3 regions of the Enterobacter sp. WI-ESBL-E8 genome follow, and region 3 is predicted to be linked to each of the others. Evidence: predicted binding sites of a transcription regulator. Region 3 holds the regulator's gene; each other region holds the start of a gene.
What was found. Region 3 encodes Fur, which represses iron uptake genes when iron is present. Its sites were predicted from a motif close to ATAATAATGAGAACNACTATCAA; they were not measured.
Positions count from the first base shown of each region.

Region 1: the regulator Fur is predicted to act here: its motif matches at 5,986-6,008, upstream of sufA (Fe-S cluster assembly scaffold SufA).
Region 2: the regulator Fur is predicted to act here: its motif matches at 3,867-3,889, upstream of bfd (bacterioferritin-associated ferredoxin).

Region 1 is NZ_JBRWXJ010000001.1:2,000,130-2,008,254, forward strand. Features, by position in the region: gene fdhF (formate dehydrogenase subunit alpha) at 44-2,194, opposite strand; gene ACWHWP_RS09535 (biofilm/acid-resistance regulator YmgB/AriR) at 2,386-2,664, opposite strand; gene ACWHWP_RS09540 (hypothetical protein) at 2,694-3,014, opposite strand; gene ycgZ (regulatory protein YcgZ) at 3,019-3,258, opposite strand; gene ACWHWP_RS09550 (diguanylate phosphodiesterase) at 3,597-4,817, shown strand; gene ACWHWP_RS09555 (MerR family transcriptional regulator) at 5,006-5,734, shown strand; gene sufA (Fe-S cluster assembly scaffold SufA) at 6,048-6,416, shown strand; gene sufB (Fe-S cluster assembly protein SufB) at 6,425-7,915, shown strand; gene sufC (Fe-S cluster assembly ATPase SufC) at 7,925-8,125, shown strand, end outside.
Region 2 is NZ_JBRWXJ010000001.1:4,570,559-4,578,683, forward strand. Features, by position in the region: gene rplB (50S ribosomal protein L2) at 1-345, opposite strand, end outside; gene rplW (50S ribosomal protein L23) at 363-665, opposite strand; gene rplD (50S ribosomal protein L4) at 662-1,267, opposite strand; gene rplC (50S ribosomal protein L3) at 1,278-1,907, opposite strand; gene rpsJ (30S ribosomal protein S10) at 1,940-2,251, opposite strand; gene ACWHWP_RS21850 (prepilin peptidase) at 2,632-3,105, shown strand; gene bfr (bacterioferritin) at 3,089-3,565, opposite strand; gene bfd (bacterioferritin-associated ferredoxin) at 3,638-3,832, opposite strand; gene tuf (elongation factor Tu) at 4,012-5,196, opposite strand; gene fusA (elongation factor G) at 5,266-7,380, opposite strand; gene rpsG (30S ribosomal protein S7) at 7,477-7,947, opposite strand; gene rpsL (30S ribosomal protein S12) at 8,044-8,125, opposite strand, start outside.
Region 3 is NZ_JBRWXJ010000001.1:1,370,646-1,378,770, forward strand. Features, by position in the region: gene nagE (N-acetylglucosamine-specific PTS transporter subunit IIBC) at 1-777, shown strand, start outside; gene glnS (glutamine--tRNA ligase) at 947-2,614, shown strand; gene chiP (chitoporin ChiP) at 3,061-4,476, shown strand; gene chiQ (ChiQ/YbfN family lipoprotein) at 4,524-4,853, shown strand; gene fur (ferric iron uptake transcriptional regulator) at 4,961-5,407, opposite strand; gene fldA (flavodoxin FldA) at 5,698-6,228, opposite strand; gene ybfE (LexA regulated protein) at 6,384-6,671, opposite strand; gene ybfF (esterase) at 6,800-7,573, opposite strand; gene seqA (replication initiation negative regulator SeqA) at 7,757-8,125, shown strand, end outside.

The sequences.
Region 1 (8,125 bases), 630 kb from region 3:
CTTTATCAGTGGGATGAGGCTCACTGGGTGAGCCTCTTTTTCCTTATACATTCACCGCGCTAATCAGCCGCGACTTCATGGACTGATACGCAGACGCCGCGTAATCCTCCGCCCAGCGCTGGTCCTCAATGGCCTCCAGCTGCACCGCGCAGTACTTGGTTTCCGGGGTTTTGGATATAGGGTCGAGGTTATCCTGCGTCAGCTCGTTGCAGGCGCCAATCCACCACTGATAGGTCATATAGACGGCCCCGGCGTTGATGCGTTCGCTGACGCTGGCGCGGGTAATCACTTTGCCGCGACGCGAACGCACCCAGACCAGCTGCCCGTCAGTAATGCCCAGCTTGTGCGCATCGACAGGGTTCATTTGCACCCGACCCGGCTCGTCGGCCAGGCTTTGCAGCGCGGCGCAGTTTCCGGTCATGGAGCGGCAGGAGTAGTGCCCTACCTCGCGTACCGTACAGAGCACCAGCGGAAAATCCGCATCCGGGGTTTCCGCCGGCGCACGCCACGGTGCGGCGAACAGCTGCCCCTTACCGCTCGGGGTATCGAACTGATTATCTTTGTACAGGTACGGTGTGCCGGGATGGTCCAGCGTCGGGCACGGCCACTGCACGTGGCCCATCTCGCCCATTTTTTCATACGTTACGCCGTAGAAGAGCGGGCACAGCTCGCGCATCTCATCCCAGATCTGCTGGTTGGAGTCATAATGCATCGGGTAGCCCATCTCGGTGGCGAGCAGGCTGATGATTTCCCAGTCGCGCTTCACGTTGCCGCTGGCCTCAATGGCTTTGCCAAAACGCTGGAACCCACGGTCGGCGCAGGTAAAGACGCCGCCGTGTTCACCCCAGGAGGTGGCAGGGAGCAGAACGTCAGCCACCTCTGCCGTTTTGGTCATAAAGATGTCCTGAACCACGACAAAATCGAGCGCTTCAAAACCGCTGCGCACCAGGCCGAGGTCGGCCTCTGTCTGAAGCGGGTCTTCCCCCATGATGTAATAGGCTTTGACCTTGCCTTCCAGCGCAAGGTGAGGCACTTCGGTAATGCGCGTTCCGACCCGATCGTCCATCGCCTTAACGTCAATCCCCCAGGCATCGGCGAACTTCTGCCTGACCGCCGGATCGGTAACATCCTGATAGCCGGGGAACATATTCGGCAGCACGCCCATATCACAGGCGCCCTGTACGTTATTTTGACCGCGCACGGGACCGACGCCAACGGCCAGTCGCCCCAGGTTGCCGGTTAGCAGCGCCAGGCTGGAAAGCCCTTTTACCACATCGACGGCCTGACCAAACTGGGTCACGCCCATTCCCCACATCACGGTGGCGGAAGGGGCCGCCGCGAAGGTGCGCATCGCCTGGCGAACGTCACGGGCGGGAATCCCGGTGAGATGTTCAACCTTCTCCGGCGCATAGTCTTTCACCGTCTGCCGGTAGGCCTCAAGCCCTTCCGTAAAGCGCGCCACGTAGCTTTTGTCGTACAGCTCCTCTTCCAGCAGCACGTAGCCAAAGGCATTGACCAGCGCCATATTGCTGCCGTTTTTCAGCTGCAGATGCTGATCGGCAATACGCGCCGTTTCAATGCGTCGCGGATCGCAGACGATAATTTTTGCGCCATTTTCACGCGCTTTTAGCACCCGGCGGGCGACGATAGGGTGGGAATCCGCGCAGTTATAGCCAAACACCAGCAGGCATTTTGAGTGTTCAATATCGTTGATTGAATTGCTCATCGCGCCGTTGCCGAGCGTTTCCTGTAAACCGGCAACGGAAGGGCCGTGACAGACGCGCGCGCAGCAGTCCACGTTGTTGGTGTTCAGCACCGCGCGGGCAAATTTTTGCATCACATAGTTTGTTTCATTGCCGGTTCCGCGGGATGAGCCGGTGGTCATGATCGACCGCGGTCCGTGCTGCGCTTTAATGCTGCTGAGCCTGTGGGCGGTGTAGCGGATAGCCTCTTCCCAGGTAACGGGCGTGAATGCCTCGCCCTTGTGGTAGCGGATCATCGGCTGAGTCAGTCGCGGGGTGAGCAGACGGGTATCGTTGAGGAAGTCCCAGCCGTAAAACCCTTTCAGACACAGGGTGCCCTGGTTTGTGACCCCCTCTGCCGCTTCTGCACGGATGATACGGTTATTTTCAACGACAAGGTTTAGTTTACAGCCTGCACCGCAGTACGGGCAGACGCTGGCGATCTTTTTCATCAATAACAGACCTGTTAAGAAATGAAGCAAAGTTGACTGGAAAACCCAGTCCCGTAAACGGAGGTAAGCAGGATCCGTGCCAGATCGACTTTGCTGGTTTTACAGGGTGTTAAGCGAGGAGGGCGCGTGTCATCGTCAGGCTGTTCGTCAGTTTTGACGATGACACGTTAGGGGGCGTTGAGCGCAGGAACTTAAAGATCGTCCATCGTGTAACCCACCACGATTTCGAGGGTCTTACGAATCACATCCGCCTGAACCACGTCGTGGGTGGCTTCCAGCGTCTGAATGAGCCAGAGGATGATTGCCTTATTAGACAGATGCCCCTCGGAGGCCAGAACACAGCGTACTGCAGTAGAAAAAACAGCGGACTCTTCAGCAAAACGATCGCCTGCGTGACGGAAGTATTCCGACAGCGCACTGTCTAAAAAAGCAGAATGGTATTCGGGTTGAAGCTGAATATTTTGTCTCATTTGTTCTCACCGTAGCTGTTAAATTGCAGTCAATGTATTTTTTTGGGATCGGACGGTTTTCCACTTCCAAATAACGGCACAACATTGTCTCTGTTATCGTTGAGAGGTCCCTCTCTTTTCGTTCGTCCTTGCGCGGTTCTGCGACGTGTAAAGGCGATGCTGTTTGAGCCGATTTCGGCAATCACCACCGCAAGTGTCTCCCGCCGCCGGGGATCCTTTTCATGTTCTTTCATGCTCCGCAGACGCTGCAGCAATCCTTCGGTTGTCACTGGCCCCCGCTCCCTAAGAAGAGAGAGAACGGCTTCACCGATAAGCTGGTCGATCAGTCGGTCTGCGTTACTGCTATTCATAACCTTACCGTTCGAAGAGCAGACCAAGCAGCATGTGGTAATGCTCTTCCTCTTCCGGCCCCTCGGCCTTTTCGAGGCGGCTGAGCAGTTTGGTACAGAGCGATTTGCGATTAAGGTTTCGCCCGTCGCTGAGGATTTCGACAACCACCTGACCCAGCGTCTCCTGTTGAGTAGGAAGCGCGGCCTTTTCGAAGTACTGTGCGATCGCTGCTGCGGAATCTGTGGCGTAACCTTTCTGCTGCATGTTTCGCTCCTGTAAAATTTTGTAATCACTAACGTTACAATTAAGGTATACACAATTTCTAAATCTGTACACTTAAAATGTACAGATTTTTAATATTTTTATGATATATTTTATAAATTAGTTTGTTTTCAGTGAGTTATAATCTTGTCACGAACCGGTAACGTTACAGGATATATTGTACAAAATGAGCCGGCACTGGTAAGTTGTACAGCACAGAAAAATGTTTCTATAACTGCCGTAAATGATTGAGATGTAAATTATTTGTCAGGCAATTAATGTGCTATAAATGATCCTTATCCACCGTTTTCGTGGCCAAAACCCTAACCCCCAGGAATAGCATGCTCACAACCATCATTTACCGCAGTCATATCTGCGAGGACGTTCCAGTGAAAGCGCTGGAAGCAATGGTCGCTGCTGCCAATAGTAAAAACCGGCAATCCAATGTGACGGGGATCCTGCTGTTTAACGGCACGCATTTTTTCCAGCTGCTTGAAGGGCCAGTGGAGCACGTAACGGCAATCTATGAGCAGATCTGTAATGACCCGCGCCACCATAACGTGGTGGAGCTGATGCGCGACCACGGGCCTGTCCGGCGCTTTGGCAAGGTGGGGATGGAGCTTTTTGATTTGCGCCACTTCGACAGGGATGAGGTGCTGCAGCAGGTGCTCAACAAAGGAACGACGCGTTACCAGCTGACGTATAACGACCGCCCGCTGCAGTTTTTCCGTACCTTTGTCGAAGCCACTGAAAAAGCGAACTATTTTGAACTGCCTCCGGCGGATTCATGGGATTTCGTTCCCGAAGAAACGCGCTTGTCCACACAGCCTGAGGTGGTGGCGAAAGGGGCGGACTGCAGCTTTGCGTTCCAGCCGATTGTCGATCCGTTTATGCAGCAGGTCGTCTCCTGGGAGGCGCTTATCCGCACCCCTGACGGCGGCTCGCCCGGCGTCTATTTCGCTAACCGCCCGCGTGACGAGGTTTATGCATCTGATTTGCAGAGCAAGCAGGTAGCGCTTTCCATGGCCAGCGCGCTGGGGTTACAGGACCAGACGTTATCCCTTAACCTGCTGCCCATGACGCTGGTTAACATTCCCAATGCCGTGGATTTCCTGCTCACCGCGATTGAAGCAAACGGGTTTGTGCCCGAGCAAATTGTGGTGGAGTTTACCGAAAGCGAAGCTATTTCCCGTTTTGATGAATTCACCGATTCGGTCAGGCAGCTCAAAAGTGCGGGCCTCAGCGTGGCGATCGATCACTTTGGCGCCGGTTTTGCGGGGCTACAGCTGCTGGCTCAGTTCCAGCCGGACAGAATTAAGATTAATCGCGATCTGGTCGCTAACGTGCACAAAAGCGGCCCCCGACAGGCCATCATTCAGGCGATTATCAAATGCTGTTCCTCGCTCGAGATCCAGTTCTGCGCGGTGGGCGTGGAGAAGGCGGAAGAGTGGATGTGGCTGGAGTCCGCGGGAATTTCCCAGTTCCAGGGACATCTTTTTGCCAGCCCCCGGCACGGCGGTATTCCGGCTATTGCGTGGCCAGAGAAGAAATTCGATTTCTGATAAAGCTGTACACATCGGGCAGAGTTAACTGTACGAACTGCAAATTTTATACAACAATGTATTAACAGGTGAGGGGGAGAAGCAGCCCATTCACCTGAGCAAAATGCGGTCTTAGTTATACAAATGGTGTGTACAATCTGATAAGGTTGGTGCAGTTAGGTATGGAAGTTCTGAGCGTGAGGGAGTTAATGGCCTATTACAGTATCGGCGAAGTGGCCGAACGATGCGGTATCAACCCCGTTACGCTGCGTGCCTGGCAGCGCCGTTATGGATTGTTGAAGCCGCAGCGCAGCGAAGGGGGTCATCGTCAGTTCGACGATGAAGATATTCTGCGCATTGAAGAGATCAAACGCCTGATGAAAAGCGGCGTTTCGGTCGGAAAAGTGAAAGCCTTGCTGGAAAACAAGGAAGTGTTGACGCAGGGCAACTGGGTCTCGTTCCAGGAAGAGATGATGACCGTTCTGCGCTACGCCAGCCCGGCAAAGCTGCGCGCCAAAATAGGCGAGTTCCGCCGCGATCACGCGATGGATCCGCTGATTGACAATATTCTCTCTCCCGTCCGTCAGCGAATGAATCAGGATCAAAACACCGTGCGTCACATGGCGAGCCTGTTTGACGGCGTGCTGATCGAATTCGCGATTGCGAGTCTGGCGGAGTCCCGCAAGAAAGCCGGTCAGGACGCTCTCCTTATTGGCTGGGAATGTGATGATCGAACCCATCTGTGGCTCGAAGCCGCGCGCTTATCGCAAAAGGGCTGGCACATTGACGTGCTGGCTGAACCGATTGACTCACCGCGTCCCGAGCTTTTCCCCGGGCAAAAAATCTTCGTCTGGACGGGAAAATCGCCAACGCCTCGCCAGCAGGAACAGCTAGACCACTGGCGTGAGCAGGGCTTTGCTGTCTCATTTCATCACTGATCGTGAGAGGCCTTGAGGGCCTTTTTTTGTTTTTGTCCCGTTCCTCACTAAAGCTATCTCAAAAATAGGCATTTCCGATGCATATTTTATTTTTCTCCTCTCCGTCATAAATGCCGTGACGAAATGCATTATTAATCAATGCATTGAACAAATAAATCCATCCTGCCTGCATCTTCCTACAGGGTCTATGCTTAATAAAAGTAGCCAAAAAGGGCGGTTTAGCCGAATGCCCCTGCTGACAGAGGGTTGAAGTGATAATCGTTATCACTAACATGGTGTTATGCCCTGATGGCTTATCAGATGAGGTGGACCTATGGAACTGCATTCAGAAACCTTTAATCCTGCCGATTTTGCCTGGCGCGGCTTAACGCTCACGCCGGCGGCGGCGGCGCATATTCACGAGCTGGTGGCGAAAAAGCCCGAGATCCTCGGCGTGCGTTTAGGTGTCAAACAGACCGGTTGCGCAGGGTTCGGTTACGTGCTCGACACCGTCACCGAACCCGAGAAGGATGACCTGGTATTCGAAACGGACGGCGCAAAGTTGTACGTCGCGCTGCAGGCCATGCCGTTTATCGACGGCACCGAAGTGGACTACGTCCGCGAAGGCTTAAACCAGTTATTCAAATTTCATAACCCGAAAGCCCAGAACGAATGCGGCTGCGGCGAAAGCTTTGGGGTATAGGCGGTACTATGTCTCGTAATACTGAAGCAACGAGTGAAGTAAATACCTGGAGCGGTGGGCACCTCAACTATAAAGAGGGGTTCTTCACCCAGCTGCAGACGGACGAGCTGGCGAAAGGCATCAACGAAGATGTCGTTCGGGCGATCTCGGCGAAACGTAATGAACCCGAGTGGATGCTGGAATTTCGCCTGAGCGCCTTCCGCGCCTGGCTGGAGATGGAAGAGCCACACTGGCTGAAAGCGCATTATGACAAGCTGAACTATCAGGACTACAGCTACTACTCCGCGCCTTCCTGCGGCAGCTGTGATGACACCTGCGCCTCGCAGCCCGGCGCGGTGCAGCAAACCGGCGCGGAAAACAGCTTCCTCAGCAAAGAGGTAGAAGAGGCCTTTAACCAACTGGGCGTGCCGGTGCGTGAGGGGAAAGAGGTGGCGGTGGACGCCATTTTTGACTCCGTCTCGGTGGCGACCACCTACCGCGAAAAGCTGGCCGAGCAGGGGATCATTTTCTGCTCCTTCGGCGAAGCCATTCACGATCATCCGGAACTGGTGAAAAAGTACATCGGGACCGTGGTGCCCTCTAACGACAACTTCTTTGCGGCGCTCAACGCGGCGGTGGCCTCAGACGGCACCTTTATCTACGTGCCGAAAGGGGTACGTTGCCCGATGGAGCTCTCGACCTATTTCCGCATCAATGCGGAAAAAACCGGTCAGTTCGAGCGCACGATTCTGGTGGCTGACGAAGGCAGCTACGTCAGCTACATCGAAGGGTGTTCCGCCCCGGTGCGCGACAGCTATCAGCTGCACGCGGCGGTGGTGGAGGTCATCATCCATAAAGATGCCGAGGTGAAGTACTCGACGGTGCAAAACTGGTTCCCCGGCGACGGCAATACCGGCGGCATCCTGAACTTCGTCACCAAGCGCGCGCTGTGCGAAGGTGAAAACAGCAAGATGTCGTGGACCCAGTCAGAAACCGGCTCTGCCATCACCTGGAAATACCCAAGCTGCATTCTGCGTGGGGATAACTCCATCGGTGAGTTCTACTCGGTGGCGCTCACCAGCGGCCATCAGCAGGCGGATACCGGCACCAAGATGATCCACATTGGTAAAAACACCAAATCGACCATCATCTCGAAAGGCATCTCTGCCGGGCACAGCCAGAACAGCTATCGCGGGCTGGTGAAAATCATGCCGACGGCCACCAACGCGCGAAACTTTACCCAGTGTGACTCAATGCTGATTGGCGCAGACTGCGGCGCGCACACCTTCCCGTACGTTGAGTGTCGAAACAACACCGCCCAGCTTGAACATGAGGCGACGACGTCGCGGATTGGGGAAGATCAGCTCTTCTACTGCCTGCAGCGCGGGATCAGCGAAGAAGATGCCATCTCAATGATCGTTAACGGCTTCTGTAAGGACGTGTTCTCTGAACTGCCGCTGGAATTTGCCGTTGAAGCCCAAAAACTCCTCGCCATTAGTCTTGAACACAGCGTCGGTTAAGGAAAGCACATGTTAAGCATTAAAGATTTACAGGTTAGCGTAGAAGACAAAGCGATCCTGCGTGGCCTCAATTTTGACGTTAAGCCGGGTGAAGTTCACGCCATCATGGGGCCGAACGGTTCCGGGAAAAGTACGCTTTCTGCGACGCTGGCGGGCCGCGAAGATTACGAGGTGACCAACGGCTCGGTCGAGTTTCATGGGAAAAACCTG
Region 2 (8,125 bases), 3.2 Mb from region 3:
CTGGTCGCCAGCTTTCAGGCCTTTAGGGGCCAGGATGTAACGGCGTTCGCCGTCTTTGTACAGAACCAGCGCGATATTCGCGGAACGGTTCGGATCGTACTCAAGACGTTCAACAACTGCTGGGATACCGTCTTTGTTGCGTTTGAAGTCAACAATACGATAAGCCTGCTTGTGGCCACCACCGATGTGACGAGTGGTGATACGGCCATTGTTGTTACGACCACCGGATTTGCTGTTTTTTTCCAGCAACGGAGCAAAAGGTTTGCCCTTGTGCAGCTCAGGGTTAACCACTTTAACTACGTGGCGACGACCCGGAGATGTCGGTTTACATTTAACAACTGCCATTGTATTACTCCTCCGACTTACTCAGCGCCGCCAACGAAGTCCAGATTCTGGCCTTCTTTCAGGGTGACGTAAGCTTTTTTCCAGTCGCTACGACGACCGATACGCTGTCCGTGACGTTTAACTTTCCCTTTAACTACCAGGGTGTTAACGACTTCGACTTCGACTTCAAACAGTTTCTGCACAGCAGCTTTGATCTCTGCTTTGGTCGCGTCTTTAGCAACTTTGAGAACGATGGTGTTTGTTTTTTCCATCGCAGTAGACGCTTTTTCAGAAACGTGCGGTGCGCGAAGCACCTTCAGCAGACGTTCTTCACGAATCATGCCAGCATCTCCTCAACTTGCTTAACAGCATCAGCAGTCATTACGACTTTGTCGAAGGCGATCAGGCTAACCGGGTCGATACCAGTCGCGTCGCGTACGTCAACCTTGTGCAGGTTACGTGCGGCCAGGAACAGGTTCTCGTCCAGCTCACCGGTGATGATCAGCACATCTTCCAGAGCCATGTCTTTCAGTTTCTGTGCCAGCAGCTTAGTTTTAGGCGCTTCTACAGAGAATGATTCGACAACGATCAGACGATCCTGACGTACCAGTTCGGACAGAATGCTTTTCAGCGCGCCGCGGTACATCTTTTTGTTAACTTTTTGACTGTGGTCCTGTGGACGCGCAGCGAAGGTCACGCCACCTGAACGCCAGATCGGGCTCTTGATAGAACCTGAACGCGCACGGCCGGTACCTTTCTGGCGCCATGGCTTTTTGCCAGAACCAGTTACTTCAGCACGAGTCTTCTGAGCACGAGTACCCTGACGAGCACCAGCTGCATAAGCAACAACAACCTGGTGAACCAGCGCTTCGTTGAAATCACGACCGAAGGTAGTTTCGGAAACAGTCAGCGCGCTCTGCGCGTCTTTCAATACTAATTCCATTGCTATCCCCTTACGCCTTCACAGCTGGTTTAACGATCAGGTCGCTACCGGTTGCACCCGGAACTGCACCTTTAACCAGCAGCAGGTTGCGCTCAGCGTCAACACGTACTACGTCCAGGCTCTGAACGGTCACACGTTCGTTACCCAGCTGACCTGCCATTTTCTTGCCTTTGAACACTTTGCCCGGAGTCTGGTTCTGACCGATAGAACCCGGAACACGGTGAGACAAGGAGTTACCGTGAGTAGCGTCCTGGGTACGGAAGTTCCAGCGCTTAACGGTACCAGCAAAACCTTTACCTTTAGAGGTACCGGTTACGTCAACTTTTTTAACGTCAGCAAACAGCTCAACGCTAATGTCCTGACCTACAGTGAACTCTTCGCCTTCAGCAAGACGGAATTCCCACAGACCACGGCCAGCTTCTACGCCAGCTTTAGCGAAGTGACCCGCTTCTGGTTTGGTTACACGGTTAGCTTTTTTAGCACCAGTGGTCACCTGAACAGCGCGGTAGCCATCGTTAGCCAGATCTTTAACCTGAGTAACGCGGTTTGCTTCAACTTCGATTACGGTTACTGGGATTGAAACGCCATCTTCAGTGAAGATGCGGGTCATGCCCACTTTTTTACCGACTAAACCAATCATTGTATCAACCTCTCAATCGCTCGATGACCTGATTAACCCAGGCTGATCTGCACGTCTACACCGGCAGCCAGATCCAGACGCATCAGAGCATCAACGGTTTTCTCAGTTGGCTCAACGATGTCAACCAGACGCTTGTGAGTGCGGATTTCGTACTGATCGCGCGCGTCTTTGTTGACGTGCGGGGAGATCAGAACGGTGAAGCGCTCTTTGCGGGTCGGCAGCGGGATCGGACCACGGACTTGCGCACCAGTGCGCTTAGCAGTCTCGACGATTTCCGCGGTTGATTGATCGATCAGACGATGATCAAACGCTTTAAGGCGGATACGGATTCTTTGGTTCTGCATGAGACCAGAGCTCCAATTATTTTATAAACGAAAATGATTACTCCTCAAACCCATTACGATTGATGGGAGAGTGTAACCGTTCTTACGTAGCTCCCCAATTGGGAGCATTGTTGAGTAACAAAATGAGCTACTCTGGTTCTGATTGAACCCGCCGTCAATTACGACAAGCCCGCGCATTATACGTAAATCTGGGCAAGACGCAAGTGCCGTTTAGAAATTAAGCGCCTGAGGCGCAGTATGCTTAGGGGCGCGCAACTTTTTACGCAATGTATCCCTTCTCAATGCTTTGTCTGGAGCCCCTACGCAATTGTCGTTTTTGTAGATTGCCGGCCAGGCCGATTATAACGAGTATGCGCTCAAACCCTTTTGAGGCCTTTTCCATGTTAACCACCCTCCCCTTTTTGCTGGTCTATTTTTCTCTGACGGCCTTTCTTGTCCGTGCAGATATTCGCTACGGACTGCTTCCCGATAAATTTCTCTGCCCGCTGCTATGGACGGGCCTGCTCTTTCAGCTCTGTGTCCACCCTGATTTTTTGCCTAGTGCGGTGGTGGGTGCGATGGCTGGATATATCGGCTTTGCCGTTATTTACTGGGGGTATCGGTTTATCTGCCGGCGTGAAGGGATGGGATATGGCGATGTAAAATACCTGGCGGCGCTTGGTGCGTGGCATGGCTGGTGCATGCTGCCCTCGCTGGCGTTACTCGCTGCGCTTATGGCGCTACTTAGCATTCTTGTATTTTCGTTTCTCACCCCTGATAAAGGGGCATTAAAAAACCCACTGCCTTTTGGGCCATTTCTGGCGGCAGCGGGTTTATGCGTAGGCTGGAAGACGGTGGTTACTCTTCCACTTTGATCTGCGACTGTAGGTAGTTCTGCAGGCCGATTTTAGCAATCAGATCCAGCTCCGTTTCCAGCCAGTCAATGTGACCTTCTTCATCGGCCAGGATCTGGATCATCATATCGCGGCTGACGTAGTCATGTACGCTGTCGGCATAGGCAATGGCTTCACGCAGATCTTTGGCGCCTTCAAGCTCCAGCCTAAGGTCGGAACGAAGCATCTCTTCGACATCTTCTCCAATGCCCAGCTTTCCGAGATCCTGCAGGTTAGGAATGCCTTCAAGGAATAAAATACGCTCGATATATTTATCAGCGTGTTTCATTTCATCAATCGACTCATGGTACTCAACGTCGTTTAAACGCTTAAGTCCCCAGTTTTTGAACATTCTTGCGTGAAGAAAGTACTGGTTGATTGCGACAAGCTCATTTCCCAATAATTTATTGAGATAACTTATGATTTTAACATCACCTTTCATTATATAGTCCCTCCGCTTCCACTCATTGAAGCGTAGATCGGGCTACAGGGATGTCAAAAAAAAGATAGGTGCTTACGCGATCTCTTTGTATTCCGGGATCTGCATCAATTCGTCCTGCATAATCTCTCGCGCAGCACGTACACATTTACCGCATTGATTTCCAACCGGAACAAACTTGCGAAGCTGCTGAAATGACTGAGGCTGAAACTGGCGAACGGCCTGACGTATTTTTTTGTCGCTTACACCATTACATAAACAAACGTACATAGAGACTCCCGTTCAAAATATGCGCAAAGTGTAAGTGAGAATGGTTATGATTACAATAGCACAAGCGCCGGAATACGGGGCGGGAGCGGGCAAAAAATGCGAAATTTTGTGACAGACTTTTAGCGGCAGAAAACAAAAAAGGACGCCGAAGCGTCCTTTTTTTATTCGGGGATAATTAATTAGCCCAGAACTTTAGCAACAACGCCCGCGCCAACGGTACGGCCGCCTTCACGGATTGCGAAACGCAGACCGTCGTCCATCGCGATTGGGTGGATCAGAGTCACAACCATCTTGATGTTGTCGCCTGGCATTACCATCTCAACGCCTTCTGGCAGTTCGATGGTACCGGTCACGTCAGTTGTACGGAAGTAGAACTGTGGACGGTAGCCTTTGAAGAACGGAGTATGACGGCCGCCTTCGTCTTTGGACAGGATGTACACTTCAGATTCGAACTTGGTGTGTGGCTTGATTGAGCCTGGCTTCGCCAGTACCTGACCACGTTCGATTTCTTCACGTTTGATACCACGCAGCAGAACACCAACGTTCTCACCAGCACGGCCTTCGTCCAGCAGTTTGCGGAACATTTCAACGCCAGTACAGGTAGACTTCGCAGTCTCTTTGATACCAACGATTTCAACTTCTTCGCCAACTTTGATGATACCGCGCTCTACACGACCGGTAACAACGGTACCACGACCGGAGATGGAGAATACGTCTTCGATTGGCAGCAGGAATGGCTTATCAATCGCACGCTCTGGTTCTGGGATGTAAGAATCCAGGAAGCCAGCCAGTTCGATGATTTTCGCTTCCCACTCAGCTTCGCCTTCCAGCGCTTTCAGAGCAGAACCACGAACGATTGGGGTATCGTCGCCTGGGAAATCGTACTGAGACAGCAGTTCACGAACTTCCATCTCTACCAGTTCCAGCAGCTCTTCGTCATCAACCATGTCGCATTTGTTCAGGAACACGATGATGAAAGGAACGCCTACCTGACGACCCAGCAGGATGTGCTCACGAGTCTGAGGCATTGGGCCGTCAGTCGCAGCAACAACCAGGATCGCGCCGTCCATCTGCGCAGCACCGGTGATCATGTTTTTAACATAGTCGGCGTGGCCTGGGCAGTCTACGTGTGCGTAGTGGCGAGTCGGGGTGTCATATTCAACGTGGGAAGTGTTGATGGTGATACCACGAGCTTTTTCTTCTGGTGCGTTATCGATCTGGTCGAATGCACGAGCAGAACCACCGTAGGTTTTAGCCAGAACGGTAGTGATTGCAGCAGTCAGGGTAGTTTTACCATGGTCAACGTGGCCGATAGTACCAACGTTGACGTGCGGTTTTGTACGTTCAAATTTTTCTTTAGACACGGCTATATTCCTTACTATAGTGCTCTCCCCTCTGGAGAGAGCACGGGACTTAGGTTTTAATCCTGTGGATTACTTACCACGGGCTTCAATAACGGCCTGAGCAACGTTGTTAGGCGCATCATCATACTTCAGGAATTCCATGGTGTATGATGCACGACCTTTGGTCAGAGAACGCAGCTGAGTTGCATATCCGAACATTTCAGACAGCGGAACTTCAGCGTGGATCTTAACGCCAGTTACTTCGGATTCCTGACCACGCAGCATACCGCGACGACGGCTCAAGTCACCGATAACGTCACCGGTGTTCTCTTCAGGAGTTTCTACTTCAACCTTCATGATTGGCTCAAGCAGAACTGGTTTTGCTTTCTTAAAGCCTTCTTTAAAGGCAATAGACGCAGCCAGTTTAAACGCCAGTTCAGAGGAGTCAACGTCGTGGTAAGAACCGAAGTGCAGACGAACACCCATGTCAACAACCGGATAGCCAGCCAGAGGGCCCGCTTTCAGCTGTTCCTGAATGCCTTTATCAACGGCTGGGATGTATTCGCCAGGAATTACACCACCTTTGATGTCGTTGATGAACTCGTAACCTTTAGGGTTAGAGCCCGGCTCCAGTGGGTACATGTCGATCACAACGTGACCGTACTGACCGCGACCACCAGACTGCTTAGCGTGTTTACCTTCAACATCGGTAACTTTCGCACGAATCGCTTCGCGGTAAGCAACCTGAGGTTTACCCACGTTCGCTTCAACGTTGAATTCACGCTTCATACGGTCAACGATGATGTCCAGGTGCAGTTCACCCATACCAGCGATGATGGTCTGGTTAGATTCTTCATCAGTCCATACGCGGAATGATGGGTCTTCTTTCGCCAGACGGCCCAGAGCCAGACCCATTTTTTCCTGGTCAGCTTTGGTTTTTGGTTCAACCGCGATGGAGATTACCGGCTCAGGGAATTCCATACGCTCCAGAATGATCGGGTGATCCGGGTCACACAGGGTGTCACCAGTGGTCACGTCTTTCAGACCGATAGCTGCAGCGATGTCGCCCGCACGAACTTCTTTGATCTCTTCACGTTTGTTAGCGTGCATCTGTACGATACGGCCAAAACGTTCACGCGCCGCTTTCACGGAGTTCAGGATGGTGTCACCGGAGTTAACCACACCAGAGTAAACGCGGAAGAAGGTCAGGTTACCCACGAATGGGTCGGTAGCGATTTTGAACGCCAGTGCAGAGAATGGCTCTTCGTCGCTTGCGTGACGCTCTGCTGGAGTATCTTTACCGTCGTCCAGGATGCCGTTGATCGCAGGAACGTCAACCGGGGATGGCAGGTAGTCAACTACCGCATCCAGCATTGCCTGAACACCTTTGTTCTTGAACGCAGAACCACAGGTTACCAGGATGATTTCATTGTTCAGAACGCGCTGACGCAGAGCTTTTTTGATCTCTTCTTCAGTCAGTTCTTCACCACCCAGGTATTTCTCCATCAGCTCTTCAGAAGCTTCAGCAGCGGATTCGATCAGGTTCTGGTGCCATTCGTCAGCCAGGTCCTGCATTTCAGCCGGGATATCTTCGTATTCGAAGGTAACGCCCTGGTCTGCATCGTTCCAGTTGATGGCTTTCATTTTCACCAGGTCGATAACGCCGGTGAAGCCTTCTTCAGCACCAATTGCCAGCTGCAGCGGAACAGGGTTCGCGCCCAGACGGGTTTTGATCTGACCAACAACTTTCAGGAAGTTAGCACCCATACGGTCCATTTTGTTAACGAACGCGATGCGTGGAACTTTATATTTGTTCGCCTGACGCCATACGGTCTCAGACTGTGGCTGAACACCACCAACTGCGCAATAAACCATTACCGCGCCGTCAAGAACACGCATGGAACGTTCTACTTCGATGGTGAAGTCAACGTGGCCCGGGGTGTCGATGATGTTTACGCGATGCGGTTCGTACTGCTTAGCCATACCTGACCAGAATGCAGTAGTCGCTGCGGAGGTGATAGTAATACCACGCTCCTGCTCCTGTTCCATCCAGTCCATGGTGGCTGCGCCGTCATGAACTTCACCGATTTTGTGGTTTACACCGGTGTAGAACAGAATACGTTCGGTAGTAGTGGTTTTACCGGCGTCGATGTGCGCACTGATACCGATGTTACGGTAGCGTGCGATGGGTGTTGTACGAGCCATTTGATTCCTCGTTTATATCTTTAGGCGTTCAGTTAAGTTACCCAGAGCGGGCGGCTTCTCTGAAGCGCCCGCCTGGTGACTAATACTCCGAAGGGATTACCAACGGTAGTGTGCGAACGCCTTGTTGGCTTCTGCCATACGGTGAACGTCTTCACGTTTCTTAACTGCAGTACCTTTGTTGTCTGCAGCATCAGAAAGTTCGTTCGCCAGACGCAGAGCCATGGATTTATCACCGCGTTTACGAGCAGCTTCAACGATCCAACGCATTGCCAGAGCATTACGACGAACCGGACGAACTTCAACTGGAACCTGATAAGTAGAACCACCAACGCGGCGGGACTTAACTTCTACGGTAGGGCGAACGTTGTCGAGAGCGACTTCGAAAGCTTCCAGTTCATTTTTACCAGAACGCTGAGCCAGGGTCTCAAGCGCGCTGTATACGATTGCTTCTGCAGTAGATTTTTTACCATCTACCATCAGGATATTTACAAATTTTGCCAGCAGTTCTGATCCGAATTTCGGATCTGGAAGAATTTTACGCTGACCAATGACGCGACGACGTGGCATGGGAATACTCCGTTGTTAATTCAGGATTGTCCAAAACTCAAAGAGTTTAGTTTGACATTAAGATAAATCAGTTTGGCCTTACTTAACGGAGAACCATTAAGCCTTAGGACGCTTCACGCCGTACTTGGAGCGAGCCTGCTTACGGTCTTTAACACCTGAGCAGTCGAGCGCACCACGA
Region 3 (8,125 bases):
GTATCAGGTCTGGCGCGTCAGTACATTGCCGCAGTTGGCGGTTCTGACAACCTGACCGGTATTGATGCCTGTATCACCCGTCTGCGTCTGAACGTGAAAGATTCTTCTCTGGTGAACGAAGCGCTGGCGAAACGCCTGGGCGCGTCCGGTGTTATCCGCCTGAACAAAACCAGCGTGCAGATCATCGTCGGCTTCGTTGCGGAAAAAATTGCCAACGCAATGAAAACGACCGGCCCGGTTGCAGCCGCTGAAGCAAGCGCTGCGCCTGCTGCCGCTCCTGCAGCTGCGAAACCGCAGGCGGTACCTAATGCCAAAACGGTTGCCGCGCTGGTGTCTCCCGTGACCGGTGAGGTCGTTGCGATTGAGCAGGTACCTGATGAAGCGTTCGCCAGCAAAGCGGTCGGTGACGGTGTTGCGGTGAAACCAACGGACAAAACCGTTGTGTCTCCTGCTGCCGGTACCATCGTGAAAATCTTCAACACCAACCACGCGTTCTGCCTCGAAACCGAAAATGGCGCGGAGATCGTTGTCCACATGGGTATCGATACCGTTGCGCTGAACGGTCAGGGCTTTACTCGCCTGGTGGAAGAGGGCGCTGAAGTTGTGGCTGGTCAGCCGGTTCTGGAAATGGATCTGGACTTCCTGAACGCCAACGCGCGCTCCATGATAAGCCCGGTGGTTTGCAGCAACATCGATGACTTCAGTGGCCTGGTCATTCAGGCGAAAGGTCAGGTTGTTGCGGGTCAAACGCCTCTGTATGAGATTAAAGGCAAGTAATCGCTCCTGAGTAGAGTCATGCCTTAAGCGGCGGGGGTTATCCTCCGCCGCTTTTTTTTGCAGCAAATGCCCCCATTATTTTCTTCAGAGCCGTTTTAAGGGTTGTCACTACGTCCGGCTTATAAGATCATATGCCGTTATACGTTGTTTACGCTTTGAGGAATCCACGATGAGTGAGGCAGAAGCCCGCCCGAGTAACTTTATTCGTCAGATCATCGATGAAGATCTGGCCAGTGGTAAGCACACCACAATTCATACCCGTTTCCCGCCGGAGCCGAACGGCTACCTGCATATCGGGCATGCAAAATCTATCTGCCTGAACTTTGGCATTGCCCAGGACTATCAGGGACAGTGCAACCTGCGTTTCGATGACACCAACCCAGTAAAAGAAGACATCGAATACGTTGAGTCCATTAAGAACGACGTGCAATGGCTGGGCTTCAACTGGTCTGGCGATATCTGCTACTCCTCTGACTATTTTGATCAGCTGTACGCCTATGCGGTGGAGCTTATCAACAAAGGTCTGGCGTATGTCGACGAGCTGTCTGCTGACGAGATCCGTGAATACCGCGGTACGCTGACCGCACCGGGTAAAAACAGCCCGTTCCGCGATCGCAGCGTTGAAGAGAACCTGGCGCTGTTTGAAAAAATGCGTGCCGGTGGCTTCGAAGAGGGCAAAGCCTGCCTGCGCGCCAAAATCGATATGGCGTCTCCGTTCATCGTGATGCGCGATCCGGTGCTGTACCGCATTAAATTTGCTGAACACCACCAGACCGGTAACAAGTGGTGCATCTACCCGATGTACGACTTCACCCATTGCATCAGCGATGCGCTGGAAGGCATCACCCACTCCCTGTGTACGCTGGAGTTCCAGGACAACCGTCGTCTGTACGACTGGGTACTGGATAACATCACCATTCCCGTGCATCCGCGTCAGTACGAGTTCTCTCGTCTGAATCTGGAATACACCGTGATGTCCAAGCGTAAGCTGAACTTGCTGGTGACCGACAAGCACGTTGAGGGCTGGGACGACCCGCGTATGCCGACCATCTCTGGTCTGCGTCGTCGTGGTTATACTGCCGCGTCTATTCGTGAGTTCTGCAAACGTATCGGCGTGACCAAGCAGGACAACACCATTGAAATAGCTTCTCTGGAATCCTGCATTCGCGAAGACCTCAACGAAAACGCACCGCGTGCGATGGCGGTCATCGACCCGGTGAAGCTGGTTATCGAGAACTATCCGCAGGGTGAAAGCGAGCTGGTCTCCATGCCTAACCATCCGAATAAACCGGAAATGGGCAGCCGCGACGTGCCGTTCAGCGGTGAAATCTGGATCGACCGTGCTGACTTCCGCGAAGAAGCCAACAAGCAGTACAAGCGTCTGGTGTTGGGTAAAGAGGTGCGTCTGCGTAATGCCTACGTCATCAAGGCAGAGCGCGTAGAGAAAGACGCGGAAGGTAACATCACCACCATCTTCTGTTCATATGACGCTGAAACGCTGAGTAAAGATCCGGCGGACGGCCGCAAGGTGAAAGGCGTTATTCACTGGGTGAGCGCATCCCACGCGCTGCCGGTGGAAATTCGTCTGTACGATCGTCTGTTCAGCGTGCCTAACCCGGGTGCTGCTGAAGACTTCCTGGCGACCATCAACCCGGAATCTCTGGTGATCAAGCAGGGTTATGCGGAGCCTTCCCTGAAAGCCGCTGAAGCGGGTAAAGCGTTCCAGTTCGAGCGTGAAGGTTACTTCTGCCTGGACAGCCGTTACAGCACGGCGGAAAAACCGGTATTTAACCGTACCGTGGGTCTGCGTGATACCTGGACCAAAATCGGCGAATAATAACGCTGCATTGGTCAATGAGAGACAAACGCCGCTTATTGCGGCGTTTTTTTATTTAACGATCATATCGTTAAAGCAGGGGGGTAATAATATCGTGGAAAATATCAGGTCAATGTGGTGCTACTTATTTTTCTGAAAAAAGTTTGTTTTTTATCATCAATACGCAATTTGTAAAAAGTAACAGCAATTAACGATCTTACCCTCTGAAATTTAATGGCTTGCCCCGCCAAATCTCGCCCTCCGGTAAATGTTACAAAGCACTACCAATTATGTGCACTTCGTCATAATCCTGACTTTTGTCCGCTGAAAAGCATTGATAATTCGCGTCGCGAAAAATAACCTAAAGACGGTAGTTAATTCGAGGGTATTTATAACTACCCCTGACCATTTGGTCTTTTTTATTTTCGCCGTTTCAGGCGTTTTAATTCGTCAAAGAGGAATAATCTATGCGTACGTTCAGTGGCAAACGTAGTGCGCTGGCGCTGGCTATTGCCGGTGTGACAGCAATGTCGGGCCTGGTCGTTACACCAGAGGCGAAAGCCGCGGGTTTCATCGAAGATTCTACCCTCACGGGCGGTATTTATTACTGGCAGCGTGAACGTGACCGTAAAGACGTCACTGAAGACAAATACAAAACTAACCTTTCTCACTCCACCTGGAACGCCAACCTGGACTTCCAGTCGGGTTATGCCGCGGATATGTTCGGTCTGGATATTGCTGCGTTCACGGCAATCGAAATGGCGGAAAACGGCGACAGCGGCCACCCGAACGAAATTGCCTTCTCCTCCAGCAACAAAGCCTATAAAGAAGACTGGTCCGGGGATAAGAGCGGAATCAGCCTTTATAAGGCCGCAGCGAAATTTAAATACGGCCCGGTGTGGGCGCGCGGTGGCTATATTCAGCCCACCGGCCAGACGCTGTTAGCGCCGCACTGGAGCTTTATGCCAGGCACCTATCAGGGTGCAGAAGCCGGGGCTAACTTTGACTACGGTGATGCGGGTGCGTTGAGCTTCTCTTATATGTGGACCAACGAGTATAAAGCACCGTGGCATATCGAAATGGACAAGTTCTACCAGGGCGATCGTAAAACGCGGGTAGATTATCTTCATTCTCTTGGTGCTAAGTACGATTTCAAAAATAATCTGGTGCTGGAAGCGGCATTTGGTCAGGCACAAGGATACATGGACCAGTATTTTGCCAAAGCATCTTATAAGTTCGATATCGCCGGAAGCCCACTTTCGACCAGCTATCAATTCTATGGTGCGCGAGATAAAGCAGACGCACAAAATAACCTGCGTACCAACGATGAAGTGGCACTTGCCAGGGACTTATATGACGGCACGGCCTGGCTGCAAGCTTTAACCTTTGGCTACAAGATTGGCCAGGTGGATCTACGTCTTGAAGGCACGTGGGTCAAAGCTGATGGTAATCAGGGCTTCTTCTTACAGCGCATGACACCAACCTATGCATCTTCTAACGGTCGCCTGGATATCTGGTGGGATAACCGTTCTGACTTTAACGCCAATGGTGAAAAAGCAGTCTTCTTCGGGGCGATGTACGATCTCAAAAACTGGAATCTTGCAGGTTGGTCAGTGGGGGCTTCCTATGCTTACGGTTGGGATGCTAAACCAAGTAGTGCCCCAATCTACGATCAGAGCCAGCGCCTGAAGGAATCCGCCTATAGTCTGGATGCTGCGTATGTACTGCAGGATGGAAGAGCCAAGGGCACAATGTTCAAACTGCACTTCACCCAGTATGACAACCATTCTGACCTGCCTAGCTACGGTGGCGGATATAACAACATCTTCCAGGATGAACGTGACGTGAAATTCATGGTTATCGCACCGTTCACCATCTTCTGATGAATCGTCCGGCGGGTTAGCGCCCGCCGGACCGGAGACTGCACATGATGAAAAAAATTGTAATTGTCGCGCTGCTGGCGTCGGGGCTGGTGGCGTGTTCTCAGAGCCAGGCGCCTAAAGAAGATTCCCGGCTGAAGGAAGCTTATAGCGCGTGCATCAATACCGCTGAAGGCTCGCCGGAGAAAATTCAGGCCTGCCAGAGCGTGTTGAATGTGCTGAAAAAAGAGAAGGCGCATGAGCAGTTCGCAACGCAGGAAAATGTTCGCGTGATGGATTACCAGGCCTGTATCCAGGCGCGTAAAACCGGTAACGATCAGGAAGTGGCGAAGCGTTGCGACCAGATCTGGAAAGAGATCCGCAGCAATAACAGTAACTAACCTGCTGTTACCATGCCCGGTGGCGCTATGCTTACCGGGCTTTTTTATACCTGAAAACAGGCGAAAAAAAAGCCAACCTTGCGGCTGGCTCAGAGTATGAAGACTGATTATTTTGCGTCGTGCGCGTGGTCATCTTCGCGGCAGTCGCCTTCAGCGCAGTGACCGTAAAGGTACAGGCTGTGGTTGGTCAGGCGGATGCCATGACGTGCGGCGATTTCACGCTGGCGTGATTCAATGGAATCATCGCTAAATTCAATGACCTTGCCGCAATCGAGGCAGATCAGGTGATCGTGGTGCTGCTGCTGGGTCAGTTCGAAAACAGATTTACCACCTTCGAAATTATGACGGGTAACAATGCCCGCGTCATCAAACTGGTTCAGCACGCGATAGACGGTAGCCAGCCCAATCTCTTCACCCATGTCGATAAGACGTTTATAGAGGTCTTCCGCACTGACATGGTGATTGTCTGGACCCTGAAGCACTTCGAGGATTTTTAACCGAGGAAGCGTAACTTTCAGGCCAGCCTTCTTTAATGCGGTATTGTTGTCAGTCATGCGGAATCTGTCCTGTTGCTAAACGATTCACTTCTGTAGGAAGTGACAGAAAATGCACCCGGGATAATGCGTCTCATTATAGAACTGCCATGGCTAAATGAAAACTGCAAGTCTCAGGCAAAATATGCTTATAAAAACGTGGTATCACCAACAAACTTGCTCAATGGAAAACCACGTTTATCAGGGAGACATTGTACAGGTCTGGGCGAAAAAGTTAAAAGATTGTAGCGATTAATTTAATCGGTTTGACCTAGAGCATGGGCGCAGCCGCCGCTGCGCCGCGATAAAAATCAGGCGTTAAGAATATCGTCCAGGTGCAGTTCCTCACGGATCTGCTTAACCCATTTCTCAACGCGCTCTGCCGTCAGCTCTGGCTGACGGTCTTCGTCAATGGCCAGACCCACGAAATGATCGTCATCGGCCAGGCCTTTAGACGCTTCGAAGTGGTAACCGGCAGTTGGCCAGTGGCCAACGATCACGGCGCCATTCGGCTCAATGATGTCGCGGATAGTCCCCAGCGCGTCACAGAAGTACTCGGCGTAGTCTTCCTGATCGCCGCAGCCAAACAGGGCGACCAGCTTACCGTTGAAGTCGACTTCTTCCAGCGTCGGGAAGAAATCATCCCAGTCGCACTGGGCTTCACCGTAGTACCACGTTGGAATACCCAGCAGAAGAATGTCATAGCCTTCGAGATCTTCTTTGCTGCTCTTGGCGATGTCATGCACATCAGCAACGTCTTTACCGAGCTGTTTTTGAATGTTTTTTGCGATATTTTCGGTATTGCCGGTATCACTGCCAAAGAAAATGCCGATGATTGCCATGAGTAAAATAACCTCTTGAAACTTAATAGTATGGTGGCGCAATTCGGCCACGGATAAGGGCAATAATAGCAGAACTGGCAACCCTGCGGAAACAGCTATCGCGCAGGACTGCACTCCGTGCTACATGAAAAGGGCGATAAAGGGGATTTTCAGACTTATGCCTGGCTGCGTAACGTCTCAAGCTGGGCGATCAACATCTCTTCAATGAGCTCGCTGCGGCTGATATTTCGCGCGTCAGCCAGCTCGTTAAGCGCATCGACGGCGTCGGCGTTAAGCTTCAGTTCGACACGCTTAAGCCCACGATTTTTATCGCGTTTAAGCTGGTTGCGTTTATTGATACGCAGCTGTTCATCGCGCGAAAGCGGATTCGTCTTGGGTCGTCCCGGTCGACGTTCATTCGCGAACAGATCTAGTGTCGTACGGTCCGTTTGTTCTTTGGCCATGATTCTGAGACTTCGGGGGAAACACGCCGCCCTGCTAATGCCCGGGCGATAAGCGCGCCATCATACATCACCAAAAACGGCACGCCAACGACTGGAAGCCCGCAGCCTTCCAGTCGCTCTCTTTTTAATCAATTCGCAGTATCAGCGAGATAGCGGCGAATGGCGCGCAGCACGGCGTCAGGTTTTTCTGCATGAACCCAGTGTCCGGCCCCGGCAATCACGTGGGCGCGCGCCTGCGGGAATTGTGCCAGCAAGGTGTCGCGGTACGCGTCGGTAACATAAGGAGAGTTACCGCCACGAATGAAGAGGGTAGGGTGTGGCCAGGCAGGTACCGTTTCCCAGCCAACGATATTGTTGTACTGCTCCCAGAGCACCGGCACGTTAAAACGCCATTTTCCGTCAACAAACGACTTCAGCAGGAATTGCACAACGCCTTCTTCATCAAGATGGTCACTCATGACCGCAGCCGCCTGCTGGCGGGTCGCGACACCCGCTTCAGTGACCGCATTGATGGCGGCAAAAATCTCGTCGTGTCGGCGGACGTCATAATCCACGGGCGCAACATCAATTACCACCAGGCCGTTAATACGCTCCGGCGCAAGCGCCGTCAGGGCCATCACCGCTTTGCCGCCCATTGAATGCCCGATGAGCGTCACCTTCTGCAGGCCGTTGGCGTCCAGCGTATCCAGCAGATCCTGTGCCATCGCGGCATAGGTCATCTCGTCTGAACGCCCGGAAAGACCGTGATTGCGCATATCGACCTGTAAAATATCGTGATCGGTAACCAGATCGCGCGCCAGCACGCCCAGGTTATCCAGGCTGCCAAAAAGCCCGTGAACCAGTACGATGGGAGAATTATTGTTCGGCGATTGTGCAGTTTGCGCTCGGGTATTCAATTTCATGGCAAAGTTCTTTTTTTACGTATGTCAGGTTAGGGTATCATGTTGACCATTCTGCCGCCCGGCTGCAAGGTTCCAGTTTAATCTGACTTTTGCTGCCAACCAGGTTTGACGCTATCCGCTGTTGGGATTTGACCCTATAATCCCAATGACTTGTATTCAGATAAGAAATCGCACTGGATTAAGATGAAAACAATCGAAGTTGATGACGAACTCTATCAGTATATTGCCAGCCAGACGCGGCATATCGGGGAGAGCGCGTCCGACATTTTACGGCGCATGCTTAAAATTTCCGCCGCTTCACAGCCTGCTACCCCAGTCACCAAAGATGTCGTGTCTCAGCCGAGCGTTGTTGCACAGGCTAAACCTGCCGTGACACCGGCAAAAGATAAAGTGCGCGCGATGCGCGAGCTGCTGCTGTCCGATGAATATGCGGAGCAGAAAAAGGCGGTTAACCGCTTTATGCTGGTGCTGTCTACACTTTATTCACTGGATAACAAGGCGTTTGCTGAAGCGACCGAGTCGCTGCACGGTCGTACTCGCGTCTATTTCGCG